2 regions of the Ruegeria sp. S84 genome follow, and region 1 is predicted to be linked to the other one. Evidence: riboswitches for the same ligand, from Rfam matches in the RefSeq annotation. Region 1 holds a riboswitch; the other holds the start of a gene.
What was found. Region 1 has a riboswitch for cobalamin ahead of AC1DFB_RS17640 (hypothetical protein). Riboswitches for the same ligand answer to the same signal wherever they lie in the genome.
Positions count from the first base shown of each region.

Region 2: linked by a shared signal. The riboswitch ahead of AC1DFB_RS03785 (DUF1636 family protein) and the one ahead of AC1DFB_RS17640 (hypothetical protein) in region 1 are both predicted to bind cobalamin.

Region 1 covers NZ_CM152618.1:3,521,774-3,526,023, reverse strand. Annotated here, with positions in the region: RNA gene ffs (signal recognition particle sRNA small type) at 10-108, shown strand; gene rsgA (ribosome small subunit-dependent GTPase A) at 268-1,296, shown strand; gene AC1DFB_RS17645 (alpha/beta hydrolase family protein) at 1,333-2,190, opposite strand; cobalamin riboswitch at 2,312-2,532, shown strand; gene AC1DFB_RS17640 (hypothetical protein) at 2,624-3,031, shown strand; gene AC1DFB_RS17635 (phosphatase domain-containing protein) at 3,036-3,536, opposite strand; gene AC1DFB_RS17630 (DNA polymerase III subunit gamma/tau) at 3,709-4,250, shown strand, end outside.
Region 2 covers NZ_CM152618.1:744,497-748,746, forward strand. Annotated here, with positions in the region: gene cobN (cobaltochelatase subunit CobN) at 1-202, opposite strand, end outside; gene cobW (cobalamin biosynthesis protein CobW) at 208-1,263, opposite strand; gene AC1DFB_RS03785 (DUF1636 family protein) at 1,260-1,640, opposite strand; cobalamin riboswitch at 1,726-1,932, opposite strand; gene AC1DFB_RS03790 (NAD(P)-dependent oxidoreductase) at 2,077-3,024, shown strand; gene AC1DFB_RS03795 (glycosyltransferase family 2 protein) at 3,139-4,146, shown strand; gene AC1DFB_RS03800 (class I SAM-dependent methyltransferase) at 4,139-4,250, shown strand, end outside.

The sequences.
Region 1 (4,250 bases):
TATCGGCTTTGAGAGGTTGGCGCGGGCGAGCGCCTCGCCAACCTGGTCAGGTCCGGAAGGAAGCAGCCACAACGAGCCCCGCTTGGGTCGATGTCCAACCTCTCACTTAGAACCCATCAGCCGCAGGAGGGCGTTTATGATTGTAGCAAATTCCCTTCGGGCAGACCGGTTCTGATCCTTTCCGATCAACTGACTGCCTGAACACATCACCAGCGGATGCGCGATTGCCATCCGGCGGGATTGCTGTTTCTGATCACAGGCAGACCAATGTTACTTTCCTTATCGGACCTCGGATGGTCCTCTCATTTCGCGGCTCAGCATACGGCTGATCCGTCACTTCTACCGTATCGCATCTCGGCCGTACACCGGGATCGACTGATCGGGCTGAGCCCTGAAGGTGAATCGCCTTTGTTATCTCTGGATCAATCAACCGGCGCATATGCCGTTGGGGATTGGGTTCTGGCGGATGAAAACAAACGCATACGCCGCGTGCTGGACCGGCGCAGCCTGCTGCAGCGCCGGGCCGCAGGTACAGGGGCAGCGGCGCAGCTGATCGCTGCAAATGTTGATGTGCTGTTCATCGTCAGTTCCTGCAACGCCGATTTCAATCTGCCACGTTTGGAGCGGTATCTTGCGCTGGCGCATCAGGCAGGCTGCTATCCGGTGGTCGTTCTGACCAAGTCGGACATGTGCGATGATCCGAGCCTTTATGTAGATCAGGCCCAATCGCTCGCCCCGTTTCTGACGGTACTTGCGGTCAACGCGCTGGATCACGGCGGTCTCGAACAAGTTCTGTCGTGGTGTCCGAAAGGACAAACCAGCGCCTTGCTTGGATCATCCGGCGTTGGGAAAACGACGCTCGCCAACGGGATGACGGGGCAGGATCAGGCCACCGCAGGTATCCGTGAAGACGATGCGCGCGGCAGGCACACGACAACGGCACGCGCCTTGCATCGCATGCGCAACGGCGGTTGGCTGATCGATACGCCCGGCATGCGCGCGTTACGTCTGCTAGATGCGCAAGAGGGGTTGGATGAGGTGTTCTCGGACATCTCAGACCTCAGCCTGGATTGCCGCTTCTCGGATTGTCAGCACGAGTCTGAGCCCGGATGTGCGGTGCAGGCGGCAATCGACGCTGGTACGCTTGATCCCGCGCGGCTGGACCGCTGGCGCAAGCTGCGGCGCGAAGACCAACACAATTCCGCTTCGGTGGCGCAGGCCCGCGCCCGTGACAAGGCTTTCGGCAAGATGGTGCGCAGCGTGATGCACGAGAAAAAATCCCGTAAAGGGCTATAACGAAGCTGGGCACCGACCTACCGGTGCCCAGCGCTATCAGGCGATCAGCCTAGGCCAGACTGCCGCATTCCGTCTTGCGAATGCACCGATATGGCCGATCTTGGACACTCCGAATTCGCTTGGTGCAAGCAGATGGCGCCCGGCTTTGGGTCCATAGAGATCGGCAAGACGCCAGACAGCATCCGGCGGCACCATTTCATCATCTGCGAAGGTAAACAGATCGACACGTTTGCCCAAATCTTTCCAGCGGGCGGCGGGCAGTGTCGTGCTGATCTCTGGCACATAGCTTTTGGGGGCGGTGCACCATTTGCGCCATTGCCAATAGACTTGGGCAGGCAGGTCCGATCCAAACCCGACCAACCGCCCGGGCAGGTAGCCAAGCGCCTTGACCACCAGCGGCGCGTGACCATACCAGAACAACGCCGCCAAAGCGCGATAAGGCCAAGGGTGATCCGCCAGCGTTACCAGACCCGAACAGACACAGATCATCCTGTCAATCTGATCGATATCGGGTTGGATCGGGCCAAACATTCCGCCCAAGGAATGACCGATGCTCCATAGCTTGGCCTGCGGAAACCGTCGGCGCATCTCGGCCCGGGCGGCTGGAATGTCGATCAACGCCCAATCGGCCATGGTGACATTTGACCGCTTTTGCGAACCCACCAAAGAGTGACCAAAATCCCGGTAGTCATAGGTCAGGCAGGCCATGCCCTGTTCTTCGGCAAGCCATCGGGCGAAGTACTGATAGTAATCCCTCGGCACCCCAGTCGCACCGTTTATGACGACCACCTTTTCGGGGTCGGCAACCGGACGGTAAAGCCGCGCCGACAACATTGCCGGGTCGGACGGGATCTGAAAATCCTCGGTCACAACCGCCAGCTGCGTGACCAACATGGTGCCCTCCAATACCGACTGAACTGATCAGTTCACCCGAAGCGCCTCAAGTCAAGGTTGACGTGGCTGGACCGTACGTCACTTGCCTGACGCAATCTTCTTGACTCGGGCACGGCGCAGCCGCTAGCCATGGCGCGATGGTTCTCGCGCCCAATCGGGCCGGGATGAAAAGGGAACACGGTGCGGTTCTGCCCGGATAAATCCGGAAAGAACCTAGTCCGAGACTGCCCCCGCAACTGTAAGCGGAGAGCAATGCCGAGATACCACTGGCCTTGAAAGCTGGGAAGGTCGGCAAAGCGATGACCCGCAAGTCAGGAGACCTGCCATCGGATGTAGAACCGAAACTCGGGCGGGGTGTCCGGGACGGGTTTGATCGTGCTCCGCAACGACCAACCTGTGCCACGCCCTAGCCTTGCGCGCGGAGGGCGCATTGATGATCTGGAAGACCAAAACACACGAATTCACGGCGACCGTGTGCCAACGTACTGGCGCACCCTGCCCCGCATTGGCGCAGATGGCGCGGGCTCTGACGCAGGCCATGTCGTCTGCACAGCCGATCACAAAACCTGAGTTCGAAATTGAAGGCAGCATAGACCTGTCGCACTGCCCAGAGGGGTGTACCGCCCGCTTTCGCGCCCAATGTGATCAGATCCGCGTATTCTGCGGCGCCGATCCTGAAACTGCGATCGACCGGCTTGATGACTACGCTGACATGATGTTCGGGACCGAGTTCAGCAGCCTGCCCTCTGACCTGCTGAGGAACCATCCGTGCGCCATGCTTGAGGCTTCGCTTCTGGTACCACATACCGGTGGCGAAATCTCGCCACATGTTGGTGTCTAGGCCGTCAAACGGCTTGAACACGGGCCGGTTCAACGGCCCAAAGCATCTGGGCATTTGTCTCGACTGCGCAAGGACGCACCGTACGCAATCGCTTCAATGCCGCCTCAGGCCGTTCACCGCATTCAACCATCAGACGCAGAACCACCATCCCGGATCGGCCACAGCCACCACGGCAATGCACTAGCACACGGCCACCACCTGACAACGCCTGACGGGCAGTCGCGCCAACGCGGGGCCAGCGCTCCACAATCTCCTTGGGTGGCGTGCCAAAATCTTCGATCGGCAAATGCACCCATCTGCTGGCACGCCCCTGAATATCAGCGCCAAAATTCCGCGCACCATCCTGAATCATCTCAACCTCAGTCGTCATCGAGATCACAAGCCCGGGCTTCCAGTCTGCGATAAGATCAAGGTCTTCTGCATACGTTCCTCCACGCCCAGGCATCGAGGACAAGGCCAAGGTGCCTCCGCCGACCTGCAACGCATAAACCACCAGTTGCGACATAATCTCCCCCCAAACAAACTTCACCCAACAACATACTGGTCCAGTAAATAGAATAGAGTGGATTTTAGCCGCATACCCACGCATTCCAAAATGAAAATCGTCCCGGCTGGCTGTGGACGCGGGCGGCGGGGGCCTCTACGCTGCGGCGTAACGCGAATCCGACAGAGCAGACATGACCGAGACGCCCAGCCCCGCCTACCAGGTTCTTGCCCGCAAATACCGCCCCGAAACCTTTGCCGATCTGGTCGGTCAGGACGCCATGGTGCGCACTCTAAAAAACGCCTTCGAGGCGGACCGGATCGCGCAGGCCTTCATCATGACCGGCATCCGCGGTACCGGCAAGACGACGACCGCTCGGATCATAGCCAAGGGTATGAACTGCATCGGTCCCGATGGCAGCGGCGGCCCTACCACCGAACCCTGCGGTCAATGTGAACACTGCGTAGCCATCATGGAGGGCCGCCATGTCGATGTGATGGAGATGGACGCCGCCAGCCGCACCGGTGTCAATGACATCCGCGAGATCATCGACAGCGTACGCTATCGCGCTGCATCCGCGCGCTACAAGATCTATATCATCGACGAGGTTCACATGCTATCGACCAGCGCTTTCAACGCGCTGCTCAAGACGCTGGAAGAACCCCCCGAACACGTGAAGTTCATCTTTGCCACCACCGAGATTCGCAAGGTCCCGGTGACCGTCCTGTCCCGTTG
Region 2 (4,250 bases), 970 kb from region 1:
GATGCTTCAACGCCGTCAGATTGGCCAGCCGCATCGTTGGCATGCGTCCTTCAGGCCCACCTCCACGATGCCATCCCGCCGCGAAAGCGCCAAGGTCACTGTCGGAAAAGGACAGCACCACCAGGTCCGCCGGGCTCTGGCCCAGATCGGTCGGGGTCTCGGTTTCTTCGAGCCCATGGCTTTCGCGGAAGACGACGTGCATAGGTCTTACTCGGCAGCCTCGGTTACACCCACGAGGATATCGCGGATCTCGGCCTCTTTGATATCGTCATGCTCGGCAATGACCACAAGGCGCGAGCGACGGTCTTCGCCGGGCTCCCACGGGCGGTCATATTGGTGACGCACGCGCGCACCGACGGCCTGAACCAGTAGGCGCATGGGCTTGCCCTGAACGGCGGCATAGCCTTTGACGCGCAGGATATTCAACTCGTTGGCCAATCGTTCAATCTTGGCGACCAGATCAATCGGATCGGTTTGCTCGGGCAGTTCAACGATGATGCTTTCGAAATCGTCATGCTCGTGATCGTGATGGCCGTCGTGATGGCTGGGACGCGCGTCCATGTCATCCTCGGCCGCGGCTTCTAGACCCAGCACGACGCGGACGTCCACGGCACCCTCAGCCACTTCGACTACGGGCAGGGGGCGGGGCGCTTCGGCGGCGATGATCTCTTTCGCTTTCGCAACGCCTTCCGGGCCAGCCAGATCGGGCTTGGTCAGCAGAATGATGTCGGCGCAGGAAATCTGATCCTCGAACACCTCGGACAAGGGAGTTTCATGATCAATCGAGTCATCTGCCATGCGTTGCGCATCCACCGCCTCGACATTCGGAGCAAACCGACCAGCGGCCACAGCCTCGGCATCGGCCAGAGCAATCACGCCATCGACGGTGATTTTCGAGCGGATATCGGGCCAGTCGAACGCCTTCAGCAGCGGTTTTGGCAGGGCAAGACCGGAGGTTTCGATCAGGATGTGATCAGGGCGCGGCTCTAGTGCCATCAGGGCTTCGATGGTCGGGATGAAATCATCGGCCACGGTGCAGCAGATGCAACCATTGGCCAGTTCCATGATGTTTTCCGCGGGGCAATCAGGAATGGCGCAGGATTTCAGGATATCGCCATCGACGCCGACATCGCCGAATTCGTTGACGACCACCGCCAGACGCTTGCCCTGCGGGTTCTGCATCAGGTGTCGCACCAAAGTGGTTTTGCCCGAGCCCAAAAAGCCGGTGATCACAGTGACGGGGAGTTTCTCAAGATTGCTCATTTCAGGGCTCCAATCGGGGGAATGCGGGCCGCACAGTTTTTGCGGAAATGTTCGGGACGTTCGCGCCATTTGACCAAACCGTCCTCGGTGGCGAGGTATTTGGCTGCGCCTTCGACGATGGTTTCGACATGGTCGATCTCGTTCAAATGCTCATACACGAAAGTCCAGCGATCCGGTCCTCCGCGTAGCACGATCGAGCAGCCTTCATCGCAATTCGACAGGCATTCCACAGCTTTCAATGTAATGCCTTCGGGCAGGCCCGCCTGTTCAAGCGCCTTGTGCAGCAACGTGCCGGGGCGCTGGGCGTCATCCTCGACAGGCAGCCCGCGACGGCAGGTAGTGCAAACCAACAGTTCGACCGGTGCGGTCTCGGTCATGTCTCTCATCCCCCCAAATCCTCTTCGTGGGGGACGGGGTTTCATGCGGGCCGATCACAGCCCCACACCGGAACACCCCGTCCGGTTTCATCTTCGGGCGTTGGCAGGTCTCCCGGCTTGCGGATGTCAGAGGAGGCCTCTGTCGGATGTCCCGCCTTCCCGGCCATACTGCCAGTGGCTTTGGGCACCCTCTCCGGTCACGGTCGCGGGGGCGGCTGCGTTTGACGGCAAAAACCGCTGACGCATTCCCTTTTCATCTGCTCTCGCAGACACCAACGAAAGGGACATGCGGCAGGGCAGGGTTGCTTGTCAAGCGAGTCGCGCCGATCCGTGAAAAAGCGGATAAAAAGCGACCTGTCGGGGTCGCTGGGCGGCATGATACTTCTGCAACGACGTGCTGGCATGGCAGCAAGATGCGAACAGGAGGATACCGCGCATGAAAGTAGGGTTTATCGGGCTGGGGAATGTAGGGGGCAAGCTATCTGGATCGCTGCTACGAAACGGTATCGATCTGACGGTTCATGACCTGAACCCGGATCTGGTGACCGAATTCGTCGCCAAGGGTGCCAAAGCCGCCAAAAGCCCGGCGCAACTGATGCGCGATTGCGATGCTGTTATAACCTGTTTGCCTTCTCCTGCGGCCTCGGATGCGGTGATGCAGGAAATGTTGCCAGAGGTCGGCCCTGGCAAAATCTGGATGGAAATGTCGACCACCGACGAAGCCGAAGTCAAACGCCTTGGCGCAATGGTCATCGAACGAGGCGGCGCAGCGGTGGATTGCCCGGTTTCGGGCGGATGTCACCGGGCAGCGACGGGTAATATCTCGATCTTCGCAGGCTGTGATCGTGAGACTTTTGAACGTATCCTGCCATTCCTGACCACCATGGGGCGGCGCATTTTGCACACGGGCGATCTGGGCTCGGCCTCTGTTCTGAAGGTGTTGACCAATTATCTGGCGACCGCCAACCTGATCACCTGTGCCGAGGCATTGGTGACAGCCAAGGCCGCCGGCATGGACCTTGGAACCACCTATGAGGCGATCAAGATATCGTCAGGCACATCCTTCGTGCACGAGACCGAAAGTCAGGTCATCCTGAACGGCTCGCGCGATATTTCCTTCACCATGGACCTGGTGAAAAAAGATATCGGTCTGTTTCAGGAGGTCGCCGACCGTGCCGGAGTTCCCCTTGAGATAAACCCATTGATGATTAAGATTTTCGAAGATGGCATCGCGCGATATGGTGAGCGTGAACTGTCCCCGAACATCATCAGGCGGCTAGAGGACGCGACCGGACTGGAGATCCAGGCGCCAGGGTTCCCAACCGAGATGCTGGACGACGAGCCAGAAGAACCGGGTTACGAGGTGATCCCGCAGAATCGGTAGATCAAATAATCGGCAAGCGTTGCGGCTGTCTGGCGACCTGGTTGGACAAAATTCTGGGGCTATTCTAAACAGGTCGACAGGAGTCCGACACCGGCACAGGCAAGAGAACAACTTATGACGAATGAGACCTTTCTCATCGTAACAACGATGAAAAACGAAGGGCCTTTCATGATCGATTGGGTGGCCTACAACCACGCAATCGGTTTTGATGACATTCTGATTTATACCAATGATTGCGCTGATGGTACCGATGCCATGGGCAAACGGTTGCAAGCGCTTGGCTGGGCTCACCACGAACGAAACAGGCTGGGTCCGCGCGCCGCGCCGCAGGTTCGTGCATTTTCGCTTGCGCGGAATCACCCAAGCTATCTGTCATCGGATTGGATTCTCAGTTTGGATGTGGACGAGTATATCAATATCCGTTTACCCAATAGTGATATAAGAAGCCTCGTTGAGGCCAGCGGCGTGGCGGACGCGATCTCGATCTGCTGGCGCATGTTCGGAAACGCGGGTCAGAACGATTTCGTTGATCGACCTGTACCTGAGACTTTCTTTCTGGCCGCCAACGAAGACGGCTATCCGCATCACCGGACCAAAGGGTTCAAAACGCTGTTCCGCAACAACGGAAAATTCAGCCGTTTTCGCGCCCATCGTCCCAGGATCAATCCAGAAGATGCACCGAACCCTGACGCGCCATACGAAGGCGTGTTGTGGCGGGATTCGGGCGGGAACCTCTACCCAGCAGACCAAGTGAAATGGAAAGCATGGCGTGGTTTCAGCCATGAATTCGCGCGCATTCATCATTATGCTGTGCGCAGCACTGATAGCTTTTTGGTCAAGCGCGACCGTGGGCGCACCAATCATGTGGGGCAGGATCAAGGGCTCAAATACTGGCTCATGATGAACCACAATGATGTTGAGGATCGCTCAATTCTGGAACACATGCCGGCTATGCACGACATCAAAGCTGAGATGATGGCAGATCCGCAATTGGCAGACCTCCATCACCAAGCATGTGAGTGGCACAGATCGAAAGCCGAAGAATTGAGAGCCAGACCGGACTGGGTTGATCTGGTTGAAGCGTTGCAAAATTCCTCTACCGGAGAAGACGTCTATGGGTGAAGCTGTATCTGCTGAGGATCGCCGCAAGAAGCAAGCTGAGCAGCGCGAGCGGAAGGATTCCCTGCGGCGCGAAATGCTCAAGACCATGCCGCATGGACGGCTGA